4 regions of the Sodalis sp. RH22 genome follow, and region 3 is predicted to be linked to each of the others. Evidence: predicted binding sites of a transcription regulator. Region 3 holds the regulator's gene; each other region holds the start of a gene.
What was found. The regulator Fur, encoded in region 3, represses iron uptake genes when iron is present. The targets are predictions, from matches to a motif close to ATAATAATGAGAACNACTATCAA.
Positions count from the first base shown of each region.

Region 1 (3,128 bases), 680 kb from region 3:
TGGTGAACTGAGGTTTCTTTTTGGCACTGGAAATGTCGCCCTGAAAAAACTGATAAAAATATTCCAACACATCTGCACTGAAAGTGAGAAATATTGACCGGAACGGGGAGTCATTACTCGGGGGATATTTGGTATAATCGGCAATCACGCCCTGATCTATAAAACCTACGGCGGCCTTATCAGCTAATGTATGGTTTTCCCCCGAAGCCAGGAACTCAATTCTTCCCGCTAATACGATCAGCACCGTCGGTTCAAAGAAGAAAAAAGAGGGGGTACTCTGCTCCACCCTGAGTTGCGGATAAGCCACCGAAACCAGATTATTACGGCTGGTGCTGCTGCCATAAAAACCAGACCAGGAAAATTGTTCACTGCTCAAGGCGTATTTCTCATCTGATGCGAATAACCTATTTTCTCTGGTCATGGTTTACCTGCTGCTTAGACGCTGAGCGTTACACTTTCACGTCCGGGTTAAGACTGTAGACTCCAGTCAGCGTAGCTTTGGCCAAAACGTCGCTGTTTTCCAGCGTGCGACGGATGTTAGCACCAGTAAGCTCTCCTGCTACGTTCAATGTCGGGGTCGGGAGCGCATATAATGTGAATACATAATGATGGATTATTTCATCATTCCACGGCGGACAAGGACCATCATAGCCATAGTAGGTGCCTGCCATCGACTCATCATTGGCAAACCACCCGGTATAATCATTTATGCCATGGGTCAGTCCATCTGGCGCAGAGGGACCCTGTTTGCCTCCAGCGGAAATGCCATGGGATTGTGACCCCTCAACGATTTCGCTCTGACCCGCCGGGATATTTAACAGTAACCAGTGAAAAAAATCGGCGCGGGGCAACGATGCCGGGACACTCTTACCTGGCTGATTTACATTTTCAGCACTGGTAGGAACATCGGGATCGTGGCAAAGGAGCACCAGCGACTGCGTACCCGCGGGAACATCTTCCCAGCGGAGGTGTGGGTTAAGGTTATCAGATAAACGGATATTATTTTCAGGATCGTAAACGGCAAAACTATTCTTGCCGGGGATGGCACCGCCATCTTTAAAATTATGGCTATATAATTTCATGCTGTTGCCTTGTCTATAAATGGAAAAATCGATTATACGACTTTCACAAACCTTACCAGTGCCTCATCCAGTCAAATTTCTTCCTGAAGCTATCATTTTGGCTGGACATGCTTAGTTTAAAACAAAAAACGTATCACGTGAATGATGGCTGCTTTTGTTTTGGTGAAGCCGAAGAATGGCCGAAAAGAAGAATAAAATGACCGAATTTAGCAATGTGCTTTGTAATTTATTTAATTATATTACCTTCTCTTGAATAATAATGAGTATCATTATCATATAAAGGCGTGTAAAATGTATCTCAATAAAGCGCGAGTAACAGCCCCATTTCGATTGAAATTAAGTGTTTTTTATTTTCTTACTTGTTTTTCCCAGGCACATGCAACACCGATTGATGAAGGTAGTGAAAATAAACTTAATAACAATAATAAAGACGAAACGATGGTTGTAAGCGCAAGCGCCAATGGAATGGATAAATCTACAAGCCAGGCACCTGCGTCTGTCACTTCGATATCAAGTGAAGAAATCCAAAAAAAACCTTATCGTGATATCGCAGATTTGCTCCAAGGGGTTCCGGGTATCACTACCACGATTGGCGGGGATCACAAGGAGATAAATATTCGTGGCATGGGATCTGATTATACCTTATATATGGTCGATGGTATGAGAATTGACTCCAGGGATACGAGCCGTTTATTTGATGGCTATGGTCAGATGAATGCCTGGATGCCTCCTGCTTCTGCAATAGATCATATTGAGGTTATACGAGGGCCGATGTCCGCTTTATATGGATCAGATGCAATGGGTGGTGTAATTAATATAATAACACGTAAAAATTCAAATAAATGGCAAGGAAGTATTGGCGCCGATTTTACAATGCAGGAGCATAGTGATTCGGGTAATATATTTCAGAATAATTTCTTTTTAACCGGTCCATTGATTGACAATATCCTTTCAATGCAGGCTTATGGAAATTATTCTAAGCGTGACGAAGACGATATCTATAATGGTTATCGAGGTAGCAAAAGAGATAACATAACAGGCAAGATAACACTAACCCCTTCGGATAAACAAGAAATTACTTTTACAGCTAATCATACACAACAGGATATAACTCAGACCGTAGGGAAGTCTATTAGCCCAGCATATAATTATGTCACTGGCGTGCCGACAGATTACAGGAAAAAGACTGAGGTTAACCGTTTTTCTGTAAATCATATTGGCTATTTGCCCATTGGAAAAACAGAATCGTATATCCAAAGCGAAGATTATACGATAGGTTCTGAGGATGTTTGGCTAAAGAATTTAAACATGCGATCCTCACTTTCTTCAAATATAGGCAGCCATATCCTGACCTTTGGTGGAGAACTTAGTATTAAAAAGTTACATGATGGAACATCAAATCAGCTATCCAGTGAGACAGATCTAAAACGTACCGAAAAGTCCTTGTTCCTGGAAGACGCATGGCTGGCTACTGAAGATTTCACTTTAACTTCAGGTGTACGTTTTGATGATGATGATCAGTTTGGGAGTCACTGGAGCCCGAGAATTTATGGTGTCTGGAATGTTGCCACAAACTGGACGATTAAAGGGGGCGTCAGTAGTGGTTTCAAAGCACCGGCTATTACAGAAACTTCAACATCGTTTGGTACCGTATCTTATGTTGGCAACGTTTACGGAAATCCTGATCTGAAACCGGAAAAGTCAATAACCCAAGAAATGGGACTCCTTTATGACAACGATGAAGGATTAACAGGAGGTATTACATTATTTAATAACCAGTTCAAGGACAAGATAGATACAGTATCTTGCCCAGAAAACCAATGTCTGTCAGTACCTAATGTTTATGGTGCTTACCCACTTATCTATACAAATATTGGTAAAGCAGTAACTCGGGGTGTTGAAGCCTCACTTGCTTTTCCTGTTACTGAAAAAGTAAGCATTGCGAATAACTATACATATACCTATTCAAAACAGCAGTCTGGTGAAAATAAAGGGAAGCCACTTAATAAACTGCCTAAACATCAATTCAATAGTACTGTTAATTAT
Region 1 is NZ_CP178731.1:1,632,251-1,635,378, reverse strand. It holds gene ACL2XN_RS07460 (helix-turn-helix transcriptional regulator) at 1-421, opposite strand, end outside; gene ACL2XN_RS07455 (YbhB/YbcL family Raf kinase inhibitor-like protein) at 450-1,082, opposite strand; gene ACL2XN_RS07450 (TonB-dependent receptor domain-containing protein) at 1,374-3,128, shown strand, end outside.
Region 1: ACL2XN_RS07450 (TonB-dependent receptor domain-containing protein) is a predicted target of Fur. The motif match lies at 1,336-1,358, and genes of this name have one in related genera.

Region 2 (3,128 bases), 990 kb from region 3:
AAAAAGGCCACCTCGTCGGCGGGCGACGGGGCGGCGGTGAACGCGCCCGGCGCTTCGTCGAATAATGCCTGTAAACTTGTTTGCGGCGCGTCGTCGCCGCGCATCGCCACCACCCGCAGCGACGAATGCTGCCGCCGCAGTTCATCGATAAAGCCATTATCGCTGAACAGCCCATGCTGCCGGTCGGCAATCAGCAGCGCCGGCCTGATTTGCAGCGCATAGGCGGTAAGTTCGCTGCGCTGGTGGCTGAACAGGGCATTTACCGGCGCCACGCCGATTTTCAGCAGGGCGAACAGCACCAGGTAAAATTCCGCCACGTTGCCCAGCTGCACCAGCGCGGTATCCCCCGCCGCCAGCCCGCGCCGGGCAAGGGCCGCGGCCAGCCGGTCGGACAAGGTGTTGACATCCCGGTAGCTCAGGCGGCGCTCGCCGCAGGCCACCGCCAGCGCGCCGCTGTCTTTACGGCGGTCGATAATATCGGTCAGGGGCAAATCCAGCCAGTATCCCCTGGCGCGGTAGCGGGCCGCGAACTCATCCGGCCAACGGTTAAATACAATGCTCATCATCTCTCCTGTTAATGCAATCCGAACGCGCTCAGCATGGTATCGAGCTTGACGCCGGTTTCGCGCCACTCCGCGTCGGGGAGGGAGGCGGGCACGATGCCGGCGCCGGCGAACAGCCGCACCTGGTTGCCCGCCACCCTGGCGCAGCGGATGGTTACCACCCATTCGCCATTGCCCTCCTCGTCGCACCAGCCCACCATGCCGCCGAACAGATCGCGGTCGAAGGGTTCCAGGGTCTGGATTAAGCGGCGCGCGCGATCGGTGGGGGCGCCGCACAGCGCGGGCGTGGGATGCAGCAGGCAGGCCAGCGCCAGGGCGTTGACGGCGGGGTCCGCCACCTCGCCGTCGATGGCGGTGGCCAGATGCCAAAGGGTGGGCGTATTGACCAGGCCGGGTACGGGCGGCACGTTTAAACCCGCGCTGTAGGGCGCCAGCACTTCGCGCATCTGGTCGATAACCAGCTGATGCTCATAGCGGTCCTTGACGGAATCCAGCAATTGGCGGCCGGCGGCGGCGTCACGGCCCGGCTCGGCGTCGCGCCGGGCGGAACCCGCCAGCGGCGTGGAGTAAAACCGGTTGCCGGTCTTGCGCAGCAGCAGCTCCGGGCTGGCGCCCAGCAGGGCGCCGTTGTCGAGGGGAACATGGAAATTGTAACTGGCGGGATTTTGGGCCGCGATGCGCCGCATCAGGGCCGCGGTATTCACCGGTTCCCGGGTGGTGATATCCAGCAGGCGCGCGAGCACCACTTTACTCAGCCGTTGCTGGCCGGTGGCCTCCACCGCTCGCGCCACCATGTGTTTAAAGTCGCGCTCCGGCGGTCGCTCGATTTTGCCGGTTACCTGCGGCAAGGGTTCGGCGGGCACATTCCGGCTTTGCAAAAACATCTCGCGATCGAACCCCTGGCTGCGCTGCGGGATAAACAGCGCCGCGGGCCGGTCGGCATCGAAGGGAATGGCCCCCACCACCAGCGGCCGTTCAATGCCGGCGTTTCTGGCGCGCCGGAAGGCGTGGCGCAGCTCCCGCTGAAACACGCCATCGGGCTGATCACCCCTGCCCGCGGGCGCGCTGATGGCGCAGAAACGACCCTGGGTAACGAAGCTGCGATAAGGCGACATGAAAAAAAATCCGTTTATAAGGGCATCCGCGTCGCCTGGTGTTGTCTGTCGAAACAATGAAAATTCCACGTGACGATCTCCGCTATTATCAAATGATAAACACAATAATAATAATTATCATTTGTATTGATAGCACATAAACTACGTCGTAGAATCTGCCGTGTCAATGAACGTAAACACTGCCTCACCCGCGCAAGGGTGGATTTGATTGCCCGTTTTTTGTCATCATAAGGCGGACAAAACCAGCCCCTACCCCAGGAATACCAGACATGATCACTCTATTGTCCCGGCGCCGATCCGCCTGCAATTGGCTCGCCCTGATGGCCCTGCCCTTACTGCTGGCGGCCGCGTCCCCGCGCGCCGCTGAAAACGGCTGGCCGCGGCAGGTGGCGGGCGCGCATGGCGCCATTACCCTGGATCACATGCCGCAGCGCATCGTATCCACAAGCGTCACCCTTACCGGCTCGCTATTGGCCATCGGGGCGCCGGTGATAGCCAGCGGCGCCACCACGCCGAATAACCGGGTCGCGGACGAACAGGGCTTTTTTCGCCAGTGGAGCGATGTCGCCCGGCAGCGCGGCGTCAAACGCCTGTACATCGGCGAGCCGGATGCCGAGGCCATCGCCGGCCAGAATCCCGATTTGATTATTATCGCCGCCACCGGCGGCGATTCGGCCCTGCGCCTTTACGATCAGTTGTCGCCGCTGGCGCCGACCCTGGTGGTCAATTATGACGATAAAAGCTGGCAGGACCTGGCCCGGGAGCTGGGACAAGCCACCGGCCATGAAGCGCAGGCCGCGGAGGTCATCGCCCGCTTCGACGCCCGCCGGCAGGCGCTGAAACAGCATCTGGCGCTGCCGCCGCAGCCGGTATCCGCCCTGGTATACCAGCCGGACGGCAAAGCCGCCAACCTGTGGACCGCCGATTCGCCGCAGGGCCAGCTGCTGCGCCAGCTGGGCTTTACGCTGGCCGAACCGCCCGCCACCCCCGTCGGCGGCCGAAGCATGGGCGTGCGCAAGGACATCGTCCAGCTGTCCGGCGAAAACCTGGCCGCCGGCCTGAACGGGCAAACCTTTCTGCTGTTTGCCGGCGATGACGCCAGCGCCCGGTTGCTCTTGGCCAATCCGTTCCTGGCGCATCTGCCGGCGGTGCAAAACCGCCGGGTCTACGCCCTTGGCAACGACACCTTCCGCCTTGATTACTACAGCGCCAGCAATGTGCTGGCCCGCCTGGAACAGCTGTTCGCCAAGCCGTGATCTTTCCCCATCCTGCCGCGTGGCTAACCGCGTCATGCCGCGGCCATTCCCGGCCGGGCGGGGATTCATGGCGGTTATGGCTCACTGCGGCCGGCGGGCGGGATTTCATCCGCCGGCCGGCCCTGATCCCGATGCCGCGCCATATCCACGGCGCGCAGGCCCCGCAGCGCCAGCGCCGGCAGTAGCCCCGCCAG
Region 2 is NZ_CP178731.1:3,297,207-3,300,334, forward strand. It holds gene ACL2XN_RS15035 ((2,3-dihydroxybenzoyl)adenylate synthase) at 1-563, opposite strand, end outside; gene ACL2XN_RS15040 (isochorismate synthase) at 575-1,747, opposite strand; gene fepB (Fe2+-enterobactin ABC transporter substrate-binding protein) at 1,999-2,934, shown strand; gene entS (enterobactin transporter EntS) at 3,009-3,128, opposite strand, start outside.
Region 2: ACL2XN_RS15040 (isochorismate synthase) is a predicted target of Fur. The motif match lies at 1,783-1,805, and genes of this name have one in related genera.

Region 3 (3,128 bases):
GCTAGGGCCGGCGCTGTTTATCCGCGGTGAAAAATCGCCTTATCTGGATGACAGTTACCGCCAGGCGATCCAACGCCAGTTCCCCCGGGCGCGGGCGCATGTGGTCGCCGGCGCCGGTCATTGGGTTCATGCGGAAAAACCCGCGGCGGTCATGCGCGCCCTGGCCCGTTTCCTGGAAGAATAGACCGGGCCGCCGCCGGGATTAGCGCCCGCGAGTTTAATATTGTCGTTTGCTACCGGGCTGGGGTAACATGGCCCGCTGTGTTTTATGGCAGCCCCGGCGTACATAAAACATAACGTTACGGGCGATGCGCGTCCGACGGCGTAGCCAGCCACGCCGCCGGCCGGGGTTTGCCCGCCTGCTTCTTGATGCACAATCCCTTCATGACCTATGGCAAAAGAACAAACGGACCGCACCACCCTGGATTTATTTATCGATGAGCGGCGCCCGGGAAGACCGAAGACGAACCCCCTGTCCCGCGATGAGCAGTTGCGCATCAACAAGCGTAACCAGCTGCGCCGGGATAAAAAGCGCGGCCTGCGCCGGGTGGAGCTGAAAATCAACGCCGAGGCGGTGGATGCGTTAAATGAGCTGGCCTACCGGCAAAACCTGTCGCGCAGCGAGCTGATCGAATTGATTTTACTGGCCGAGCTTGAACGGCAACAAGGCGCGGATCCGCATCCGGAGTAAACTTGCCGGCCCGGTAAAGCGCCATCCCGTCCAGGGCCCAAGGCCGCGAACGGGGCAAATTTGCGACAAAACCCGGCCGGCGAGTTTCTCCCCGCATTAGGGTCTGCTATGATTGCCGCAGAGCATCGCTGATTCTGTTACGGAACATATCCATAATATTTAAGAGGTTTTCAAATTCATGGCAACTGTAGGCATTTTTTTTGGCAGTGACACCGGCAATACCGAAAATATTGCCAAAATGATTCAGAAGCAACTGGGTGCGGATGTTGCCGAAGTTCATGACATTGCCAAAAGCAGTAAAGAAGACCTGGCGCGGTTCGACACCCTGCTGCTCGGCATCCCGACCTGGTATTACGGCGAAGCGCAATGTGACTGGGATGATTTTTTCCCCACCCTGGAAGAAATAGATTTCTCCGGCAAAAAAGTGGCGCTGTTCGGCTGTGGCGATCAGGAGGATTACGCCGAATATTTCTGTGACGCCATGGGCACCATTCGCGACATTATCGAGCCCAACGGCGCGACCATCGTCGGTCACTGGCCCACCGCCGGCTACCATTTCGAAGCGTCGAAAGGACTGGCGGACGACAATCACTTCATCGGCCTGGCCATTGACGAAGACCGCCAGCCCGAGCTGACCAATGAACGCGTGGACGGCTGGGTGAAGCAAATCAGCGCTGAATTGCAGCTCAGCTAAAGTCAAGCCGTGCGGGAGGGTGCCGCCGCCGCGGCGCCCGGCAAGGGAATCGGTTGCCGTCATGGCGTCGGGACGGCGCCGCCAACCTCACTGATAACTAAATCCTTTCAAATTAATAGATACAAGTTTTTAACTTTTATCCACAACGCGGTACAATAGCGCAGCGGTTCCACCCTTTTTAGCAAAATGTTGCAGAATTCGCCCCCTGAAACGGGCTATAGTTGTTAACAAGGCGCGGTTTTCATTTTGGACAGGCAGTCTTATAATGAGACGGCGTCACATTTTTCGGGCCGACCGATGTTATAGGCTAAGTTAGCCTACAATCAGATTATCAAAGTAACAGGACTAAACCCGCATGACTGACAATAATATTGCATTGAAGAAGGCCGGCCTGAAAGTCACCCTTCCCAGACTGAAGATTCTGGAAGTGTTGCAAGATCCGGAATGCCATCACGTCAGTGCGGAAGATCTGTACAAAAAACTGATCGATATGGGTGAGGAAATCGGCCTGGCCACGGTATATCGCGTGCTAAACCAATTTGACGACGCCGGTATCGTAACCCGCCACAATTTTGAAGGCGGCAAATCCGTTTTTGAACTGACGCAACAGTATCATCATGACCACCTGATCTGTCTGGACTGCGGCAAGGTTATCGAATTTCGCGACGAGTTCATCGAAGCGCGCCAGCGTGATATTGCCAAAAGGCACAATATCAAGCTGACCAACCATAGCTTATATCTGTATGGGCATTGTGAAATCGGCAACTGCCGCGAAGACGAAACGCTGCACGATCACGCCGATATGCTCAACGGCGTAAAAGAATAACCGCGGCGCGGTCCGTTTCTCCAAAGCGGCTGTTATCGCGCCGCTTTCTCACCCTGCAACGATTTTTTTTCAATGAGGCTAAACGCCGCCCGTCCCCTTCCCTGGTAACGTTTCCTTCCCGAAGCGCGTCGACAAGCGTCGTATCCGCCAATCACCGCCGTGCTCACCGCCGGCAAACTCCAGAAAACTTCACAGAAAATAAAAATAAATAAAGAATAAATAGAGGCCCTGGGACGCTATTTTGGGCTAATTTGCGTAATCCATTGAAACGACAGCGTTTTTATTGCGATTTTTTCACCGGGTAAATTATTCTGTGAATCTGATGATAAAGCTATTTTTCGCTGTCAGCAGTAAGCGACAACAAAAGATACATTTTAATTATATGATTTTATTGAATTAATATAGCCAAAAATACCTTCCTGAAATTAACCCGGATCGATGACTCGATTTTTACACAAAAAGTTAATTTATAAATTAATAAAAAACGTGAAGTTCGCAGCAGATTTTAAACTTTCGCCATGGTGATATAGTGACAGGCAATGTTAATCACCAGAGATAGTCCAGATGAATGATGCGGAACTGCAAAACGATATGCCGCGCGGCATAGGCATTGCTCCTTATATTCGTATTAAACAAGAAGGCATGACTGAAAACGAAAGCCGGATAGTGGAGTGGTTTTTATCTCCCGGCAACCTCACCGACGTCTCGGGGATCAAAGAGGTGGCCCTGAGTCTGGGCCTGTCGGAAGCCATGATTGTCAAGGTGTCGAAAATTCTCGGTTTCAGCGGCTTTCGCCAGCTGCGCAGCGCCATCGTCGAGTACTTCGATCATGCCGACCATGATATCACCGCCGAACTCTCGCCCACCGACAGCCCGGAGGATGTGGTCAACAAAGTGTTTAACCTGACCGTACGCAC
Region 3 is NZ_CP178731.1:2,309,571-2,312,698, forward strand. It holds gene ACL2XN_RS10485 (alpha/beta fold hydrolase) at 1-184, shown strand, start outside; gene ybfE (LexA regulated protein) at 392-691, shown strand; gene fldA (flavodoxin FldA) at 870-1,385, shown strand; gene fur (ferric iron uptake transcriptional regulator) at 1,741-2,211, shown strand; gene alsR (transcriptional repressor AlsR) at 2,776-3,128, shown strand, end outside.

Region 4 (3,128 bases), 820 kb from region 3:
TCTCGCGTAGCAGCGGCAGACAAAACAGCAGCGGCAGCAGCCCGCCCAGCCACCAGGCGGCGGAAAACAGATGCGCCATTTGATTGAGCCGCTGCATGACGCCGCGCAGTCCCTCGCTCATCGCCGTGTGGCCCACCAGCGCCAGGCTTGCCAGCAGGCCGGCCATGGCGGCGAGCAATGCCCGCTGCCTGATGGCGGTCATCGGCCCATGGCCCGCGGCCAACACCGCCGCCAGCGCGATAGCCATATGCCACAGCCAGACAGTGCCGAAGGCAGTGCCGAGCACCGCCGCCCAGATGGCGGGGGAAAGGGTTTGCGTCCAGCCGTCCCCCATTTGCCCGGCTTGCAACCCCAGCAGGACAACCGCCGACGCCAGGGCGACCCAGGCCAGAACGCGCAAGGGCGCGCCCAGGGATGCGCGCAGGCCGGCGCGCAGCGCGGGCGGCGCCAGGTACTCGCAAAACAGGGCGGTACCGAACGCCTGCATCACCGCCGCGATATGGAGATAGCGGCAGGCGGAATAGCACTCCGCCAGGCTTAGCATCTATTTAACGCTGAATTGATAATTGCCTTGGGTTTTATGACTGTCCACCGATACCACATGCCATTGCACTTGATACTCGCCGGCGGCCAGGGACTTTTCAATGGGCACGATGACCTGCTTAGGGTTGGCGGGGTCGACCTTGATGGCGCCGGTGGGGATGACGGTGTTGCCGGGGCCGGTTAGCGTCAGGCCGCTGAAGCCAGGCTCGATGCCCTCGCTGAAGGTGAGCGTTAACGCCTGCGGCGCGGCGGTCATGGTGGCGTTGGCCGCCGGATATTGCGTTTTCAGGTGCGCATGCGCCTGGGCCTGTTGCGATCCCAACAAAGTCAGGGCAGTGACTAACAGCGTCAACAGGGGCGCGGTAAAAGGTTGGCTTGACATCGATGTCGTTTCCTAAGACTGAACGGGTATCCTGTCGGTTAAACCGACGCTTGGCGGTCCACCGCGGGAGCATTGCCGGTTATTCGTTTATTCTTGGGAAACAAAAAACCCGGCGCTGCTACCGGTTTGCCTGGACGCAAACTGATGATAACGGCAGCCGGGGCTGAAGTCGAGCAAACCACTGTCCGCGCGGGGATTTACATCGGCGCGGCCGTATTGTCGCCACCGTTCATTTTTTTCAAATCCTGATCGATAAAGAACAGTCCGCTGTTATTGGTATCCACCAGCGCCAGCTTGTCGAGGATGGATTTAAACAATTTTTCTTCTTCGTGCTGTTCGGAGACGTACCACTGCAGGAAGTTAAACGTCGAATAGTCCTGGGAGATCATCGCCGCATGGACCAGTTCGTTGATTTTCACCGTGATCATCTGCTCATGTTCATAGGTGCGCTTAAACAGCTCGGCCAATGAGGTAAAACCGGTTGGCGGCGCCTCGATTGCGCCCAGCACCGGCATGGTGCCGGTATCGTTGAGATAGTCGAACAGGCGGCGCATATGGTCCATCTCTTCCAGAGATTGGGTCTTGAGAAAGGCCGATGCGCCTTCGTAGCCCTTATCACTGCACCAGGCGCTCATTTGCAGATAAAGATTGGCGGAAAAAAATTCCAGATTGAGTTGCTCGTTAAGCTTTATTGCCATTTCTTGTTTTAGCATGGGCAGGCTTCCTTATGATGATTACGCCAATACGAATATAAACATTATGCCCAAATGCTAACAAAAATTACACTATAATTTAACCAATGAGTAATTTAATATTTTTTATGTATTAAATTCATAAGGTTATTTATTTTTATATTGAGATTTTTTCTATAAAATCATTATTTATTAATGGTAGTGATAGGTATTCTTATTTGTATTATGAATACGCCAGGCCATTATTTCGGACAATAATAGCCATATTATTGCGTCGGCTGTTAATACAAACGATTATTATTTGTATCGCTGTCCCGCCGACCCTTGCGTTTTGCCGCGCAGTACCTTATTTTTAGCAGCATTGACCTTACAAGCGGCAGGAGGCGGTATGCAATATAATCTGGCCACACTGGGCAGCGAGGCGATGGACAAGATCAATGTCGATCTGGCCGCGTCCGGCGTGGCGTTCAAGGAGCGGTACAATATGCCGGTGGTCGCCGAGCATGTGGAACGGGAACAGCCGGAGCCTTTGCGCGCTTATTTTCGCGAGCGGGTGGCCTTTTATCGCCAGGCGTCGCTGAATTTTTCCCGTTTGCCATATGAGCCACGAAAATAATTCGCCAATGGCCTATACTGGACTGGCAATGCCCCGGCACGTACCTGAACCAACGGCCGGAAGGCAAGCAGGCGCCGCGCGCCGCGCCCGCGGTGCATGGCTTGCCGGCCCGCGCGGCGCTGTCCGCCGTGCGGCAAAATAGCACAAAATGACTTGATTATCAGTGCCAACAGGCAGTTAATCATTTCTACATTTCCGGTTCTTTTACAGAGAGGTAAATATGAGTAAGGGAATGGATCGTAAGAAAGACACCAAAAAGAAACCGCTGAAATCGCCGGAAGAAAAACGCGCCGACAAGCGTAACAGAAAGACCCAGCCTGATATCGTGTAAGGCTAACCCATATTAAACCCGCATCTGATGCGGGTTTTTTGTCGGCGCTATTCAGGGCATAATGGCTTTTTTATTTAGCCTTGGACAGGTAACGTCATGTCTTTTCGTGTTATCGATACCGAAACCTGCGGACTGGACGGCGGCGTCGTGGAAGTCGCCTCGGTGGACGTCGTTGACGGCCGGTTATGCAATGCCATGAGCGATCTGGTCAACCCCGACCGGCCCATCGGCTACGAGGCCATGGCCATCCACCATATCACCGAAGCCATGGTCGAGGATAAGCCGCGTATCGCCAAGGTGATTGGCCGCTATCACGGCAGCCCGTATTACGTGGCGCATAACGCCGCATTCGACCGGCGCATGTTGCCGGAAATGCATGGTCAATGGATCTGCACGGTCAAGCTTGCGCGCAAGCTCTACCCGGGTTTGAAATACAGCAACCAGTACCTGCGCTATGCGCTGGGTCTCGAGGTCGCCGTGCCGGAGGGTCTCTATCCCCATCGCGCCCTGTATGATTGTTACGTCACCGCGGCCCTGCTGGTGAAAATCATCGGGGATTCCGGC
Region 4 is NZ_CP178731.1:1,487,197-1,490,324, forward strand. It holds gene copD (copper homeostasis membrane protein CopD) at 1-544, opposite strand, end outside; gene yobA (CopC domain-containing protein YobA) at 545-925, opposite strand; gene ftnA (non-heme ferritin) at 1,123-1,638, opposite strand; gene ACL2XN_RS06755 (DNA polymerase III subunit theta) at 2,006-2,233, shown strand; gene exoX (exodeoxyribonuclease X) at 2,661-3,128, shown strand, end outside.
Region 4: ftnA (non-heme ferritin) is a predicted target of Fur. The motif match lies at 1,819-1,841, and genes of this name have one in related genera.